3 regions of the Caulobacter sp. GW821-FHT09A05 genome follow, and region 3 is predicted to be linked to each of the others. Evidence: riboswitches for the same ligand, from Rfam matches in the RefSeq annotation. Region 3 holds a riboswitch; each other region holds the start of a gene.

What was found. A riboswitch is a leader RNA that binds a small molecule or an ion and turns the genes downstream of it on or off. The one in region 3 is predicted to bind glycine.
Region 1: it holds a riboswitch for glycine, as region 3 does, so the genes downstream of both, gcvT (glycine cleavage system aminomethyltransferase GcvT) here and AC07NX_RS22740 (TonB-dependent receptor domain-containing protein) in region 3, are expected to answer to the same signal.
Region 2: it holds a riboswitch for glycine, as region 3 does, so the genes downstream of both, AC07NX_RS16230 (TonB-dependent receptor) here and AC07NX_RS22740 (TonB-dependent receptor domain-containing protein) in region 3, are expected to answer to the same signal.

The regions. Positions count from the first base shown of each region.
Region 1 is NZ_JBWKPX010000012.1:49,572-55,365, reverse strand. Features, by position in the region: gene gcvPB (aminomethyl-transferring glycine dehydrogenase subunit GcvPB) at 1-192, opposite strand, end outside; gene gcvPA (aminomethyl-transferring glycine dehydrogenase subunit GcvPA) at 189-1,535, opposite strand; gene gcvH (glycine cleavage system protein GcvH) at 1,659-2,024, opposite strand; gene gcvT (glycine cleavage system aminomethyltransferase GcvT) at 2,048-3,175, opposite strand; glycine riboswitch at 3,327-3,417, opposite strand; gene AC07NX_RS13290 (ORF6N domain-containing protein) at 3,554-4,372, shown strand; gene AC07NX_RS13285 (arginine--tRNA ligase) at 4,377-5,794, opposite strand, start outside.
Region 2 is NZ_JBWKPX010000016.1:72,846-78,639, reverse strand. Features, by position in the region: gene AC07NX_RS16255 (TonB-dependent receptor plug domain-containing protein) at 1-148, shown strand, start outside; gene AC07NX_RS16250 (hypothetical protein) at 311-589, shown strand; gene rnd (ribonuclease D) at 717-1,889, opposite strand; gene purM (phosphoribosylformylglycinamidine cyclo-ligase) at 2,002-3,027, shown strand; gene purN (phosphoribosylglycinamide formyltransferase) at 3,032-3,607, shown strand; glycine riboswitch at 3,757-3,846, shown strand; gene AC07NX_RS16230 (TonB-dependent receptor) at 4,239-5,794, shown strand, end outside.
Region 3 is NZ_JBWKPX010000034.1:26,398-32,191, forward strand. Features, by position in the region: gene AC07NX_RS22735 (S9 family peptidase) at 1-1,299, opposite strand, end outside; gene AC07NX_RS22740 (TonB-dependent receptor domain-containing protein) at 1,384-4,083, opposite strand; glycine riboswitch at 4,178-4,270, opposite strand; glycine riboswitch at 4,274-4,363, opposite strand; gene AC07NX_RS22745 (ABC transporter substrate-binding protein) at 4,630-5,709, opposite strand; gene AC07NX_RS22750 (response regulator transcription factor) at 5,761-5,794, shown strand, end outside.

The DNA.
Region 1 (5,794 bases), on a different contig from region 3:
GCCCAGGTCGGAGCCAAGCTCCTGGGGCGTCGGAGCGTCGGGCAGGTCGACGCCGGTCTTGTCCCAGGCGTTCAGCTCGAAGATCAGCGCCTCGTCCTGCAGCAGGCCGCGGGCCCCGGTCAGGGTCGGGTGGACATAGTCGTTGAGGTCGGCTTCGGGACGGGTCGGCCGTCCGACGGTGTTCATGCTCATTGGTCCAGCACCTTGGTCAGGGCCTTGGAGAAGAAGGTGATGTCGCTGTCCGGCGTCGTCTCGGTGGCGGCCACCAGCAGGACGTCGTCGAGGCCGGCGGTCGGGTCGAGGCGCGAGAACGGCACGCCGGCGATGACGCCGTTGGCGGCCAGGGTCTCGACCAGTTCGGCGGCGTTGGCCGGGACCTTGATCGCGAACTCGTTGAAGAAGCGCGGGGTCAGCACCTCGACGCCCGGCACGGCGGCCAGGGCGTCGCGCAGCTTCACGGCCTTCTGGTGGTTGACCAGGGCCAGCCGCCGCAGGCCCTTCTCGCCCAGCAGGCTCATGTGGATGCTGAACGCCAGGGCGCACAGGCCGCTGTTGGTGCAGATGTTCGAGGTCGCCTTGTCGCGGCGGATGTGCTGCTCGCGGGTCGACAGGGTCAGGACGAAGCCGCGGCGGCCGTCGGCGTCGACGGTCTCGCCGCACAGCCGGCCCGGGGCCTGGCGGACGTATTTTTCCTTGCAGGCGAACAGGCCGACATAGGGGCCGCCGAAGTTCAGGCCGTTGCCGATCGACTGGCCCTCGGCCACCACGATGTCGGCGCCCATCTCGCCGGGCGACTTGAGCAGGCCATACGAGACGGCCTCGGTGGTGACCACGATCAGCAGGGCCCCGGCCGCCTGGGCGGCGGCGGCGATCTTGCTGACGTCGGTGGCCGTGCCGAACACGTTGGGAGTCTGGACGACGACGCAGGCGGTGTCGGCGTCGATGGCGGCGATCACCGCGTCCTCGGCGTCGATGGCCGGCGCCAGGCGATCGGTGGCCACGCCGGCCGCATGGGCCAGGGTCTCCACCGTGCCGACATAGTGCGGATGCACGCCGCCCGACAGCACCGCCTTGTTCCGGCGGGTGATCCGCGCGGCCATCATCACCGCCTCGGCGGCGGCGGTGGAGCCGTCATAGAGCGAGGCGTTGGCCACCTCCATGCCGGTCAGGGCCGCGACCTGCGTCTGGAACTCGAACAGCACCTGCAGCGTGCCCTGGGCGATCTCGGGCTGGTAGGGCGTGTAGCTGGTCAGGAACTCCGACCGCTGGATGATGTGGTCGACGCTGGCGGGCACATGGTGGCGATAGGCCCCAGCCCCCACGAAGAACGGACCTTCCGAGGCCGAACGGTTGCGGCGCGACAGGCCCAGCATCTCGCGCTCGACCTCCAGCTCGCCGGCGTGGAACGGCAGGTCGACCGGACCGGCGCGACGGGCGACGGCGGGCACGTCGACGAACAGCTCGTCGATCGACTCCGCGCCGATGACGCCGAGCATGTCGGCGCGATCTTCGGGGGTAAGGGGGAGGTAGCGCATGAGATCACCTGGGGCTGTCATCCCGGCCGTAGCGGAGCGAAGAGCCGGGACCGCCGGAAGCGCGTGCGCTCTGGGTCGGTCCCGGATCGGCGCGCTGCGCGCTTGTCCGGGATGACAAGGAAATTAGAGGGTCGAGAGGAACGCTTCGTACGCGTCGCGATCCATCAGGACGTCGAGCTCGGCCGGATTGCTCAGCTTGATCCTGGCGAACCAGCCGCCGGTTTCCGGCAGGGCGTTGACGGTCTCGGGGCTGTCGGAAAGCTCGCCATTGGCCTCGACCACCTCGCCCGACACCGGGGCGTAGACGTCCGACGCGGCCTTGACGCTCTCGACCACGGCCAGGGCCTCGCCCTGCTTGACGGTCTTGCCGACGTCAGGCGTCTCGACGAACACCACGTCGCCCAGCTGCTCGGCGGCGTAGGCGGTGATGCCGACCGTGGCGATGTCGCCGGCGACTTCGACCCACTCGTGGTCCTTGGTGAACTTCATGGTCTGGCCCTTTGGTCTGAGTGCTAGATCTTGCGCACGTAGCGGGTGGGAACGAACGGCGAGGTCACGACCTCGGCCCTCTGCGGCTTGCCGCGGACGATGACGTTCAGGGTCGAACCGACCACCGCCAGGGCGGGCGGAACGAAGCCGATGGCGATGGCGCCGCCGAAACTGGGACCAAAGCCGCCGCTGGTGACCCTGCCGACGACGTTTCCAGCCGCGTCGGCGATCTCCGCGCCTTCGCGGGCCGGCGCGCCTTCCAGCACCTTCAGATTGACGCGCACGCGCGCGAGGTCGCCGGCCAGTTCCTTGAGGATCCGTTCGGCGCCTGGGAAGTCGCCGGCCTCGCGGCGGCTCTTGCCGACGGCGAACGGCATGCCGGCCTCGATCGGCGAGACGGTCTCGTCCATGTCATGGCCGTACAGCGGCAGGCCGGCCTCCAGCCGCAGGCTGTCGCGGGCGCCCAGGCCGATGGCCTTCACGCGCTCGTCTTCCAGCAGGGTGTTCCAGATGCGGGCGGCTTCGGCGGCCGGCACGGAAATCTCGTAGCCGTCCTCGCCGGTATAGCCCGAGCGGGAAATGATGGCGTCGGTCCCGAAGGCGGTCACGGCGGCGGTGTCCATGAACACCATGGTCGCCGCTTGCGGGACGTGGGCGGCCATGACGGCGGCGGCCTCGGGGCCTTGCAGGGCCAGCAGGGCGCGGTCTTCCAGGCGCTCGACGGTCGCCTCGCCCTCCAGGGCCTCGGCGATGATCCTGTAGTCGTTGTCCTTGCAGGCCCCGTTGACGACGATGAACAGGCCGTCATCGTCGGGACGGGCGGTCATCAGGTCGTCGATCACCCCGCCCTGGTCGTTCAGCAGCACCGCGTAGCGCTGCTTGCCGGGCTTGAGGCCCTGGTAATCGGCCGAGACCAGCTTCTCGAAGCTCTTGGCGGGGTTCTCACCGCGCAGCCGGGCCTGGCCCATGTGCGAGACGTCGAACAGGCCCGCGTGCTCGCGGGTCCACAGGTGCTCCTTCAGCACCCCGTCCTTGTACTGCACCGGCATGGAATAGCCCGCGAACGGGACCATCCGCGCGCCGGCCGCGACGTGCGCGTCGTACAGCGGGGTCTTCTTGAGGTCTTGCTCGGACACGCTTTGGCTGGACAATGGGGGCTCCAATCGGGGTCGGCGACGCCGCCCGGCTTTCGCCAGGTGGTCTCGCCCCCGCTGTCCCTTTGACCTGAGAGATTCCGGCCTTGTGAAGAGGCCTTGCTCCTTCGGCGGGCAGTGCTTTCACACTGCCTCTTTCCAGCGTTCCTAAACCCGCGCGGTCCTTTTGCCTGAGCGTTTCCGGGGCGGTTGCGCCTTCGGCCTCGGGACAGAATCCCGACGTCTCCCGCGAGGGTCGTGGCGTGTTTGGGCGACGGGGCGACGGGAGTCAACTGGGGAGGCGGAAGGGCTTTGCGATGGATACACTTACAAATTGCAATCCACCACGCGCGTCGCCAAACTTGAGGTCACAATTTGCAACCTCAAAAATCGGGCATGACCAGCGAACGCGCGCCAACCACCAGCTTTGAAGTCGATCAGGCGCCTCCGGTCTTGGAGGTCCGTGGGCTTTCGGTCATCTTGGACGCTGATCTTGCTAGACTTTTCAACGTCGAAACGAGACGCCTAAACCAACAGGTCCGTCGCAACACAACCAAGTTCGACGGCTTCGCCTTCCAGCCGACATCGGCCGAAGTCGCCAACTTGAGATCACAGATTGTGATGTCAAGTTCGCCGCACGGCGGCTCTCGTCATCGCCCCTACGTCTTCACCGAGCACGGTGTCGTTATGGCTGCGACGGTTTTACAGTCCGAGCAGGCCATCGCCGCCTCGCGTTTCATCATCAAGGTATTCGTCGAGGCTCGCCGCAAATCGCTGGTCTCCGACGGCGCCAACCTGCCGTCGCTGATCGACGCGCGCGGGCTGCTGCCGCTGGAGCGCGAAGCCCGCACCGGCCTGATGAGCAAGCTCAACGACGCCCTGGGCCGGGTGCTCGACGCCATCGCCGATCCGGAGACCCAGACCACCGTCCGCGACGAGGCTCACGCCATCGCCGCCGAGGGCCTGCGCAGCATCAAGGACTATCTGAAGCGGGCCGGCGTCCAGAACGAGAAAACCCTGGCCGAGGTCCGAAAGCTGCTGGCCGAAGCCGACGCCCTGGAGGCCGAGACCGCCCAGAAGCGCACCGAGAACCAGCACCGCCAGCTGGCCCTGCTGGCCAAGCAGCTGCGCCTGGTGCTGGTGGCCCAACAGTATCTGGAAACCGGTGGGGTCGAGGGCCTGCTGGCGACGCTCAAGGACCTTGAGCGCCCCTAGCGGCCTACATCCGTTCCGGCGCTTCAATGCCCAGCAGGTTCAGCGCCAGTTCCAGCTGCTTCAGCGTCGTCTCGGCCAGGGCGAGGCGCGAGGCCCGGACCGCTGGCTCGTCGGCGGTCAGGATCGGACAGGCGGCATAGAACCTCGAGAAGGTCTGGGCCAGCTTGTAGGCGTGCTCGGCGACGAAGTTGGGGGCCTTCTTGTCGTAGGCCTCCGACAGGGCGCCCTCGAACGCGTCCAGCAGCAGGGTCAGGTCGCGCTCGGCCGGCTCGCCGACGACGATCGGGCCCGAGGCGACCTTCTGCTCGGCCGCCTTGCGCAGGATGCTCTTGATGCGCACCGACTGGTACAGAAGGTACGGTCCGGTCTTGCCCTCGAAGCTGGTGAAGCGGTCGAGATCGAAGACGTAGGACGTGCCGCGGAAGTTCTGCAGGTCGGCGAACTTCAGGGCCGCGACGCCGACCTTGTGGGCGATGTCCTCGAAGGCCTCGTCGGAGAGCTCGGCGCCGAGGCCGGCTTCGCGCAGGCGCTCGCGGGCCTTTTCACGGGCCATTTCGATCAGGTCGTGCAGCTTCAGCACGCCGCCGGCGCGGGTCTTGAACGGCTTGCCGTCGGCGCCGTTCATGGTGCCGAAGCCGATATGCTCCAGCCCGCCCGGTTCAGCGTAGCCGGCCAGGTACGAGGCGCGGAACACCTGCTCGAAGTGATCGGCCTGGCGCTGATCGACGGCGTAGAGGACCAGGTGCGGGTCGAACGACCGGCGGCGGTCCAGGACCGTGGCTAGGTCGGTCGTGCCGTACATGGCCGAGCCTTCCGACGACACGACCAGCAGCGGGTCGGGGCTCTCGACCTCGACCACCGAACCGTCGGGCAGCTTCTTCTTCTTGGTCTCGCCGGGACGCGCGACACGAACGATCCGGGCGCCCTGGTCGTCGACCAGCAGGCCCTTGTCCTCCAGCTCGCGGACCATCGGGGCGATCAGGTCCTGCACGTCGCTCTCGCCCTTCCAGAGGTCGAAATCGACGCCCAGGGCGTGGAACTCGCGCTCCAGGGCCACGCGGCTGATGTTGACGAAGTGACGCCACAGCAGGCGGTAGCCGAAGCGACCGTTCTGCAGCTCGGCGGTGGCCTTGCGGGCCCGCTCCTTGAACTCGGGATCCTCCTTCTGGCGCGCCGAGGCGGCCGGGTAGAGGCGGTCCAGGTCCTCGAGGCTGACGCGCGAGGCGAACTCGGCCATCACCTGGTCCTCGTCGGCTTGGGAAAAGCCGTTCGGGGCCTCGACCAGGCGCTCGAGCACGGCGCGGATCGCGGCGTCCTCCTCCATGATGGCGCTGATCAGCAGCCCCATCTGGAAGCCCCAGTCGCCGAAATGGGCGTCGCCCACCACCTCGTCGCCGCGGAAGCGGTACAGGCGCTTGACCG
Region 2 (5,794 bases), on a different contig from region 3:
GGTCTACGGCCATGTCGGCAACCTGTTCGACGAGAAGGCCCCGGTCGCGCCGGGCGCCTATGCCAGCGCCCCGAACTTCCTGACCACCTTCCACTATCCCGGCCTGATCGGCCGGACCTTCAAGCTGGGCGTGCGCTTCACCTACTAAACGCTTCGTCTGGAAAGATGGACGGGGCCGGTTCCGCGAGGAGCCGGCCCTTTCTTTTGGCCGTCCGCCGCGACACCCCGCCGCGCCCGAACACCGGTCGGCGAGTACGGTTTATTATCCACAGGCATCGCAAGCTCCACCTCATAAACGGGGAGAGCATCCATGCAGAAGCAGCGGATCGTCGAAGTCCAACAGGTCGAAGACCACATCACCGCCTTTCCGGCGCCGCGCGCGCGGCCCGCCTTGCGGCTCGCCGACGCCAGCGACGTATCGGTCGTCGGCCCGGCCCGCCGCCTGCAGAACGACCTGGCCCGCGCCTTCGCGGCCGACGCCGGCTGGTCGGTGAAGCGCACCGTGATCGTCGGCTGCGTGTTCCACGGCGTGGTGCTGGGATCGCTGGTCGTGGCGGCCAGCGACCTCCTTCCGCACATCGCGCGATAGGGCGTAGGCGCCCGACCAGGGGAAACAGAGCTCAGGAACAAAGACGCCGCGACAGTCGAAAGACCGCCGCGGCGCCTTGCTGTGAGGCCCTGCATCCGGTGGCCGAGCCACCGGCGAAGGCGAAGTTCTAGCCCGCCTTGGGCGCCGCGCGGCGGACCTCGACGACCCGCACGCGGGCTCCGTCCAGGACCAGGGCCAGCTCGCCGCGCTTGATCTTCAGGGCGTCCGAACCGAAGGCCTCCAGCCGCCAACCCTGCAGGGCGGGCGTGTTGGCCTCGTCGTCGGCGGCGATCTTCTCCAGGTCCGAGACGGTGGCGATCAGCTTGGACGCCACGCCAGCCTCCTCGGCGCGGGCCTTGAGCAGCACCTTCAGCAGCTCGACCACGGCGCCCGCCGAGGCGGGCGGCGGTGGGCCGGATTTCTCCAGCACCGGCGCGTAGCCCTCCGGATCGGCCAGGGCGGCCTTGATCGCGGCCAGCAGGTCGGGGCCGAACTTGGAGCCGCCGAAGCCCTTGGGCACGCTGCGCAGGGTGTTGAGCCCCTCCAGCGAGGTCGGGGCCTGGGTGGCCAGCTCGTCGATGGCCTCGTCCTTCAGGATACGGCCGCGCGGCTGGTCGCGGCTCTGGGCCGTGCGCTCGCGCCAGGCGGCCACGGCCTTGAACACCGCCAGGTACTTGGCGGCGGTCTTGCGCGGACGCAGGCGGCGCCAGGCCTTTTCCGGATCGACGTCGTAGGCGGCCGGATCGTTGAGCGCCTTCATCTCCTCTTCCACCCAGGCCAGGCGGCCGGCCTTGTCCAGGCGGTCGCGCAGGATGGGGAACAGGGTGGCCAGGTGGGTGACGTCGGCGATGGCGTAGGTCAGCTGGTTGTCGCTCAGCGGGCGGCGGGCCCAGTCGGTGAAGCGGCTGGACTTGTCCAGCTCGATCTTCAGCATCTGGCGGACCAGGGCGTCGTACGCGATCTGCTCGCCGAACCCGGCGGCCATGCCTGCGACCTGGGTGTCGAACAGCGGCGTGGGCATGGCGTCGAGATTGTTGAAGATCTCGACGTCCTGGCGGGCGGCGTGGAACACCTTCAGGACCGAGGGATCGCGCAGCACGTCCAGCAGCGGCGCCAGGTCGATGCCTTCGGCCAGCGGGTCGATACAGGCTTCGGTGTCCGGCGAAGCCACCTGGATCAGGCACAGCTTGGGCCAGTAGGTGGTTTCGCGCATGAACTCGGTGTCCACGGCGATGAAGGGCTGACCCTTCAGCTCATTACAGAACGCCGCCAGCTCAGCGGTAGTGGTGATCGTCGTCATCGGCTGCTAATAGCCTCGCGCACCCCCGAGTCTGCAAGCACAAGCTTGGGGGGAGCGGCAAGTTTCCTTTCAAAAACGGCCCATTGGGCCGTCTTCGAGCCAGAGCAAGCGCATGAGCGACCCCCAGAACGGCCTCACCTACGCCCAGGCCGGCGTCGATATCGATGCGGGCAACGCCCTGGTCGAGGCGATCAAGCCCCTGGCCAAGGCCACACGGCGTCCCGGCGCCGAGGCGGGCCTGGGCGGCTTCGGGGCCCTGTTCGACCTGAAGGCGGCCGGCTACGACGACCCGCTGCTGGTCTCCACCACCGACGGCGTCGGCACCAAGCTGCGCATCGCCATCGACACCGGCATGCACGCCACGGTCGGGATCGACCTGGTGGCCATGTGCGTCAACGACCTGCTGGCCCAGGGTGCCGAGCCGCTGCTGTTCCTCGACTATTTCGCCACCGGCAAGCTCGACGTCGCCACCGCCACCAGCGTGGTGGCCGGCATCGCCGACGGTTGCAAGCTGGCCGGCGCGGCCCTGGTGGGCGGCGAGACCGCCGAGATGCCCGGCATGTACGGCGACGGCGAGTACGACCTGGCCGGCTTCTCGGTCGGGGCGGTCGAGCGCGACGGCGTGCTGCCCAAGCTGGACAGGCAGCGGGCCGGCGACATCATCATCGGCGTCGGCTCGTCGGGCCCGCACTCCAACGGCTACAGCCTGGTGCGCCGCGTGGTCGAGCGCTCGGGCCTGGCCTGGGACGCCCCGGCGCCCTTCGCGGAAGGCAAGACCTTGGCGCAGGCCCTGATGGCCCCGACCCGCATCTATGTGAAGTCGATCCTGCCCCTGCTGCAGTCGGGCCGGGTCAAGGGCGGCGCCCACATCACCGGCGGCGGCCTGATCGAGAACCCGCCGCGTTGCATCGCCGAGGGCCTCAAGGCCGAGTTCGACTGGAACGCCTGGCCCCTGCCCCCGGTCTTCGACTGGCTGCAGCGCGAGGGCGGCATCAGCGACCACGAGCTGCGCCGCACGTTCAACTGCGGCGTCGGCTTCATCCTGGTGGTCGCCGCCAGCGACGCCGAGCCTGTGCTGGCGGCCCTGCTGAACGCCGACGAGGACGCGTTCATCTGCGGGCAGCTGGTCCAGGCCTAGAGGCATGAAGACCAAGGTCGCCGTCCTGATCTCCGGCCGGGGCTCCAACATGGAGGCCCTGGTCCGGGCCGCCCAGGACCCCGCCTGCCCGTTCGAGATCGCCCTGGTGCTGTCGAACAGGCCCGAGGCCGGCGGCTTGGCCGCCGCCGCTGCCGCGGGCGTCGAGACCCTGGCCGTCGACCAGAAGCCCTACGGCAAGGATCGCGAGGCCCATGAGCGGGCCATCGACGCGGCCCTGCGCGCGCGCGGGATCCAGGTCGTGGCCCTGGCCGGCTACATGCGCATCCTGACCCCGTACCTGGTGAACGCCTGGGAAGGCCGGATGCTGAACATCCATCCGTCGCTGCTGCCGGCCTATCCGGGTTTGGACACCCACGGCCGCGCCCTGGGGGCCGGCGAGGTCGAGGCCGGCTGCACCGTCCACCTGGTCACCGCCGGCGTCGACGAAGGCCCGATCCTGGGCCAGGCCCGCGTACCGATCCTGCCCGGCGACACCGAGCCCATGCTCAGCGACCGCGTGCTGGAGCAGGAGCACAGGCTCTATCCGGCGACCCTGGCGGCGTTCGTGCGCGGCCTCTGAGCGCCCCGACTTGCACGAGGGCGAACTTCCGCTCGACAGGACGCCGCGAAAAGCGGCGCGGGTTGCGTTTCAAAACGGCGCCCGGCGTCTTGCCCAGCGCGCTGGCGTCGCCCTGAATTGACGCCGCCTCGGTTACGGAACCTTCTGTAGGCGCTCTCGCGGGAGAGATCGGGCCCCGGCCCGGCGCTGAAGGCGAAACCGCCCCGGAAACGCTCAAGCAGAAGGACCGCGACGGCCTCGGAACGCTGGAAAGCAGGGCGCGTCTGCGTGCGCCCTCGCCGAAGGAGCAAGGCGATCCCCGCCGGGACGGCGGCGTCGCTGAATCTCTCAGGCGCCAAGGACAGCGGGGGTGCGGAAGACGGGCCATGACGGTCCGTCGCGACACCTCCTGGCTGCCGATGACCTGACTCCCAGTTCTGACCCGATTTCAAAAACCCGACCGACCTCGACACGATAACCTGTGCGGTTTTCGTGAGATACTCATTTGCGGATACAATAAGAATCATTTCTATTGTTCATAATTTATACATGAGTGCGCGACGCTTGGACCTGATTTTATATTATCGCCGCGAGCAGCTTTTCTGAATTTACCGAGATAGACAGACCGTCGAGCTTAGCCCCCGTCAAAAGATTGGGGATAGTCATGACGAACACGCGCCTTTCGCCGGCCTCGCGCCACTTCCGGGCCCTGCTGCTGGCCGCTTCGGTCCTGGGCGGCGCGACGCCGGCCCTGGCCCAGGAGGCCGACAAGGCCTCGACCGTCGACGAACTGGTCGTCACCGGGGCCCGGGTGTCCGAGGCCAGCGTCGCCATCGGCACCGACCACGCCACCGCCACGGTGTCGATAACCCGCGAGGCCCTGCTGTCGGCCCCGGCCGGCGTCACCGGCCTGAAGATGCTGGAGTCCCTGCCCGGCTTCAACGTCCAGGCCAACGACGCCCTGGGCATGTACGAGTTCGGCAATTCGGTCTCGGTGCGGGCCTTCAACTTCCAGCAGATCGGCTTCCTGCTGGACAACATCCCGATGGGCCGCAGCGACCAGTTCGGCGGCAGCCCGATCTACCGCTATGTCGACAACGAGAACCTTTCGCGCGTCACCGCCTCGGCCGGGGCCGGCGACGTCAGCCTGCCCAGCTACGCCTCGCTGGGACCGATCGTCGACTACTTCACCCAGAAGCCGTCCGAGGACGCCGGCGGCTCGGCCAGCCTGACCCTGGGCAGCGACAGCCTGCGCCGCACCTTCCTGCGCCTGGAGACCGGCGAGCACGCCGGTTGGTCGGCCTACGCCAGCGCCTCGATCATCAAGGGCGACCTGTGGCGCGGCCCCGGCACGATCGACCGCAAGCACTACGAGGGCAAGATCAACTACGCCCTGCCAAACGGCGGGAACATCAGCTTCCAGACCGTGCACAACGACTATTTCGACTACGACAGCCCGTCGATCACCAAGGCCCAGTACGCCGGGACCGCGGGCGACGTGTTCGGCCGCAAGGGGCGCGGCTTCGCCTACCTGGGCCACGTGCCGCTCTCGACGCCGTTCGGCACGGCGGCCACCGACTCCAGCCTGCCGCAGACCACGGCCGGCGTGCCCTATTCCAACAGCAACTACGCCCAGTACTACAAGTTCGCGGTCAACAGCCGGCAGGACCACCTGTACGGCCTGACCCTGAACACCCCGATCACCGACGCCATCGACGTCACCGCCACCGGCTATTACGAGGACAAGGAAGGCTACGGCGTCTCGCCCGAGGCCTACGCCACCTCGCTGAGCAGCTACAACGCCGAGCGGCTGATCGTGCCGGGCCTGACCGCGCCCAGGGGCCTGCAATACGGCCTGTCGGGCATCGACGGCACCCGCAAGGGCGTCACGAGCAAGATCGCCTGGCGCGCGGGCTTCAACAAGCTCGAGGCGGGCCTATGGCTCGAGGACGACGACTATCACCGCACCCAGGCGCGCTACAACGTGCAGGACGGCAACCCCGACGGCGCGCCGCTGTTCAACGAGCCCGTCCACCGGCAGCGCAACTACGTCTCGACCCGCCAGACCACGCAGTTCTTCCTGAAGGACACCCTGAGCCTGGTCGACGACAAGCTGAAGGTCGAGCTGGGCTTCAAGGCCACCGACATCGACTACAAGATCAGCGGCTATCGCAATCCGGCCGACTACATCAACAGCCGCCAGCCGAC
Region 3 (5,794 bases):
GAAGTCGGGCCGGGTCTGGCCTTCCGGACCGCCGTGGATGTCGACGATCAGCGGACGTTTGCCGGGGAACTTGGCCGGGTCGGGCTGGTAGAGGAAGCCGGAGACCTTCTCGCCGTCGAAGCTGGCGACCTCGACCAGCTTGGGCTCGACGTTCAGGTTGGGGTCCAGGCCGCCGGTCTCGCTGTGGGTCCACTGGGTGACGGCAAGAGTCTTGGGATCGATGGAGAACGCATCGCCCGGCACCTTGGCGCTGGACAGGCTGAGGCCGATCTGGCCCCAGGGGGCGATCTCGATGGACGCGCCGATGCTGTAAGGGATCACGCCTGCCGGAAGGCCGGTCACGGAACGCACGGCGCCGGTGGCGAGGTCCATCACGCGCACGCGCGATACGCCCGCCTCGTTGATCGCATAGACCACGAAGCCGCCGTCCGGCGCGATGGCGAAGTCGCTGACGTCCCAGCGCGGCTCCTTGGAGACGGGGACGAAACCGCCCTTGGCGTCCAGCTTGCCCAGGCGCAGGAAGTCCGAGCCCTTGTTCGAGGTCAACCAGACCGCGCCGTCGGGACCGTACTTGGGATCGACATAGGAAGCCTTGGCCTTCGGATCGGTCAGCGGCTTCATCTTGCCGGTCGCCAGATCCAGTTCGTAGACCGCCGCGTCGTTGATCGACATGCGGTTCAACACCAGGGCCTTCGAACCGTCGGCCGAGAAGTCGGCGATGTTCCAGCCGCCGCCGCTGACCTGGGCGACCAGGCGGTCGGTCTTGGGGTCCTTCGGATCGACGACATAGAGGTCCATGTCCGCGCCGTTGCGACGCGACGAAGCATAGCCGACCCGCTTGCCGTCGCGCGACCAGGCGCCGAACCAGTTGCGGCTCTTGCCGTCGGTGATCAGCCGCGGGCGGCCGGCCTCCAGGGCGTAGAGCTGGTAGAACTCATCGCCGCCCTTGTCCTTCTGGACGACCAGCGTGTCCCCCTTTGGCGACAGCGCCGCGGCCAGGATCGGCTCGTTCTCGAAGCTGATCTGGCGGCGGTCGCCATCGGGCTTGGCCACGACGTGGACCTGATCGGAGCCGCCGAAGCGGGTCTTGATCAGCATCGAGCGGTCGGCCGCATTCCAGCCCAGGAAGTTGGCGTGGCGGGCCTGCAGGTAGGGCGCGGTGGCCGCGACCAGTTCCTGGGGGATGGCCGGCGCGCCGTCGATGACGATGGCGGCGGGCGGCGCGACGGTCTGGGCCGCGAGCGGGGTCGCGACGACGCTGGCCAGCAGGACCAGCGCCAGGGAAGGACGAGAGATCATGTTCGGAACGCCTTGCGAAGGAAGGAGCGCCGCCGGCGGAGGGAGCGCGGGGGAACGCAGCCGGCGGCGCGATGTCGGGCGGGCTTAGAAACGCATCCGCGCGCCGACGGTCACATAGCGGCCGATCACGTCGTAGTACGGCGAGTACAGCGAGCTGACCGGAGGCTTCTTGTCGAACAGGTTGGTGGCGTTTGCGTACAGTTCGATCGCGTTGCCGCGGATCTCAGGCAGTTTCGCCGCAAGGCCCAGGTCGAAATAGGTGTAGGCCTTGATGTGGTTGTTCACCAGATCGACGGTGTTGTTGTAGTTACCCGCCGAGATGTAGCGGGCGCGCAGGTTGGCGCTGAACACCTCGCCGGCCCAGTCGATCGACGCGTTCGCGCGGGTCTTGGGCGTGCCCAGACCGAACGAATAGCCCTGCGACTTGACGTACTCGATCTTGCTGACGCCGTCGTTGGTGGTCAGGCTGTTGACCCAGGTGCCCAGCAGGCGGGCGCGGATACGGCCAGGCGCGCCCGGGATCAGGCGATCGAACGCGGTCGAGTACGAGATCTCGGCGTCGAAGCCGTCGGTCTTGTAGTTGGCCAGGTTGACGTAGGTCGAGACGATCCGGGTGATCGCGCCGGTTGCGTCACGGGTAACCCGCGAGCACAGGTCCTGATTGCCGTTGGCGCAACGGGTGACGATGTCCTGAGCCGCGATCGTGGTGATCACGTCGTCGATGTTGATCTTGAAATAGTCGAGCGACATGCTCAGGCCCGCGATCGACGGCGGCGAATAGACGAAGCCGGTCGTGAAGGTCTTGGCCGTCTCGGGGTTCAGGTTCGGGTTCCCACCGCCGTTGGTCAGCACATAGACGCTGGAGTTGTTTGTCGGGTCGGTCAGCGTGTTGTAGCCGGTCGTGGTCGTCGTGAAGAGCTCGGTCAGGTTGGCCGAACGGATGTCACGCGACTGGGTGATGCGACCACGGAAGCCCGGGAAGAACTCGTTGGTGGCGCCCAGCTTCCACGACCAGATCGAGCCGGTGGTGTCGTAGTCGGAGATGCGCGCGGCCGCGTTGACTTCCAGCTTGTTGAAGACGGGGATGTCGCGAACGACCGGCACCAGCACTTCGGCGAAGGCTTCCTTGACGCTGAAGCTGCCGGCCATGGCCGAGAAGCTGAACGAGGTGAACGCCTTGGCGGCGTCCAGGGCGCCCACCGTGCGGACGACCGACTCCTTGCGCGCCTCGGCGCCCACGGCGATCGAGACCGGGCCGGCCGGCAGTTCGAAGGGCTCGCCGCGCAGGCTGAAGCCGCCGACGTCCAGCTTGCTGGTTTCACGCATCGACGGTGTGCCGGTGACGTAGTCCAGCGCCGCCTGCGAGGGCGCGCCCTGGCCGAACAGGTTGATCGGCACGCAGTTGGTCGAGGCGTTGGTCAGGGCGACGCGGCAGACCGCCTGGCCGGTCGTGGGGCTGATCACCGAGTCGACGGCGTTGGCGTAGTTCTGGGTCAGGAAGAACCCGGGGGTGTCGATGTTGTTGTCCTGCTCGCCGTGGCTGTAATAGGCGCTCCAGCGCCAGCCGCCGTCGAACTCGCCGTCCAGGGCGATCGTGCCTTGGGTCGAGACGCGTTCGAAGTCGATGGTCGGATAGGCCTCGGTGTTGAAGCGGCCCATCGTGAAGCTCGTCTGGCCGGCGGCGGCCAGCGCCGTCTTCACGGCCGTCGGCAGGAAGGCGTTGTCCGACTTGATCGTCAGGTTGCCGCGGTTGTGGTCGCCGAACCAGATGTAGTTGTTCCACATCCGCGACCGACGCAGTTCGGCGGTCAGCTTGACCTTGTCGGTCAGGTCGTAGGTCGCGCTGGCCATGGTGGCGTAGCGCTTCTGCGGCGTCACCAGCGGCGACAGATCGTCGTTCGAAGGGCCTTCGCCGCCGATCGAGTTCGTGCCTTGCACCGTGCCGTAGTCGAAGGCGCGCAGGGTGCCGTCCGGATTGAAGGTCTGGCCGCGCAGCACGCCCGAGGTGATCAGGCCTCCGGGAGCGGCGTTCGAGAAGCCGACGTCGGGGGCCAGGACGAAGCGGCCCGCGCCGTTCGAGATGGTGGCCCAACGGCCGATGTTCGGGCGGCTGTTCTTCGGAATGACGCCGTCGTTGTCGAGATATTCGCCGCCGATGACAAAGTGGCCGCGGCCGCCGGCGAAGGTCGTGCCGGCCGCGCCTTCGACGCGGATCTGTTTGGCGTCGTCAAAGGACGATTCGCCGCCCTCGATGCCGAACTTGAAGCCGGTGAAGTTGCGGTCGATGGAGAGGTTGACGACACCGGCGACGGCGCCCGAGCCCCAGGCGGCCGAGGCGCCGCCGGTCACGACGTCCACGCCTTTCAGCATGACGCTGGGGATCATGTTCAGGTCGTTCTCGCCCGAGAAGCGGCGGCCATCCAGCAGCACCAGGGTGCGGTTGATGCCCAGGCCGCGCAGGTCGACCGGAGCGTTGCCCGCGCCGGTGTTGGTGCCGGTGGTCTGGGGCGAGGTGGTGGCGCGGAACTGCGGCAGGTCGTTCAGGGCGGCGGCCACGTTCGGACGGGCGCCGACGGCCAGGTCCTGGGCGGTGACGCGCACGGTCGGGGTCGGGGCTTCGAAACCGGCGCGATCGATGCGCGAGCCGGTGACGATGATCTCGGCGACGCTGGTGTCTTCCGCAGGCGCGGTCTGGGCGAAGGCTGCGGTGTGCAGCACGAGCGCGGCAGGCGCGATGCTGCAGCCCAGCAGCAGGTTACGGCGGGTTTGGCGTGAAAGTGTCAAACGAGATCCCCTCGGTGTTTGCAGTCGACAACGCCCGTCCCGTGCGCCGCACGATGCGACGCGCCCGGGTTCGTCAGGCGGTTTCCTCTGCCCCCGCTGTCCTTGGGCCTGAGAGATTCAGGCGCATGCGCGCCCTTGCTCCTTCGGCGAGGCCGCTTCCTTTTCGGAGCGGTCCTGCTTTCCAGCGTCCTCGTGCCCTGCGGTCCTTGTTGCCTGAGCGTTTCCGGGGCGGTTGCGCCTTCGGCGTCGGGACGGAGCCGATCTCTTCCGCGAGAGCCAGGCCAATACGAACGCTTCGTCGCATCGCGTCAAAGCGCCCAAAGTCGGTATAAATTTCCCCTAAAGTCCGCAATTGGAACAAGTAGTTCCTAAAAACCATCTTACGGCGATAGGTGCGCCCGCCCGATGCCCAGCTCATCGCGTCGCATGACAGGTCGGTGACAGCTTGGCGCTCGCCTGGCAGCGCCTCAAAAGGCATGCCGAAGCGCCGCCGCACTCCGATAAGATCAAAGTTTAATCAGAAAATGCCCAAATATACGCCAAACATCAGCGCTCGGCGGCCGCTCGCCGCCAGCGAGCCAGAAGTTCGGCGCGGCGCCCTTGATCAAAATTGGCCAACAGAGCCGGCCCCACTCTGATAGGCCTACCACCCGACGGCGAGACGGCGCCCAGTCCCGGACGGATCGGCGTCAATCGAACTTCAAGCAGACGCCGCTGCCCTGCTTCCGACATCAGATAGTCTAGGAACACCCGCGCCGCGCCGGGGTGTCGGGCCACGCGGGTGATGAAGGCGACCCTGGAGATCGACAGGTGATAGTCCTCCGGGACGACGTAGCCGATGTCGGGACCGTGGTTGCGCACGTACCAGTCGGCGTAGGACCCGTTCATGTCGAAGGCCAGCAGGTGCTCGCCGGACGCCACGCGATCCAGCATCGGCTTGCCGGGCACATAGGTTCGCGCGCCCGTCGCGGCCATCGCGTCGTAAAGCGCCCAGGCGTCGGGATAGAACTGGGTGTTGCTGGACAGATAGAAGAACCCCATGCCGCTGCGCTCGGGGTCATACAAGGCCACCTTGCCGCGCCAGCGTTCGGGATCGGCGCGCAGGGCGGCCAGCAAGGCCGCGTGGCTGCGCGGCGCGTCGTCCCCTTTGAGAAGGCGCTTGTTGTAGACGAAGACGATCGGTTCGCTGGTCACGCCGAAGCCCTGGTCGCGCCATCGCGCCCAGGCGGGAAGGCTCCTGGCCTCGGGACTTCTATAGGTCTGGGCGTAGCCGTCGTTGATCAGCTTGACCTGGGTGTCCATGGCCGAGGTCCAGACCACGTCGGCGACCGGCTTGCCGCGCGTGGCCTCTTCGATCACCCGGGCCTGCATGTCGCGCGACGTCAGCACGACGAACCGAAGCTTCACCTTCGGAAAGCGGCGTTCGAAATCCTCGACCAACGGCTGATGGATGTCGTTGTTGATATAGACCACGACCTCGCCCTCGCGGGCGGCCGCCCGGATGTCCGAGGCCCGCGTCGCCTGTCCCGGCGCGCCGGGCGCGCAGCCCGTCAGCACCAGGGCGGCCGCGCCCAGGCTTGCGAAGAGGTTGGCGACGAAGCACCGTCTCTTGACCTGATGTGGCAATCGGCGTCGGATGCCGCTCTCCCCTGAGTGTGTCCGGCTCCTACATCCCCGATGAAGATACTGGTTGTCGAGGATGATCCGCCCC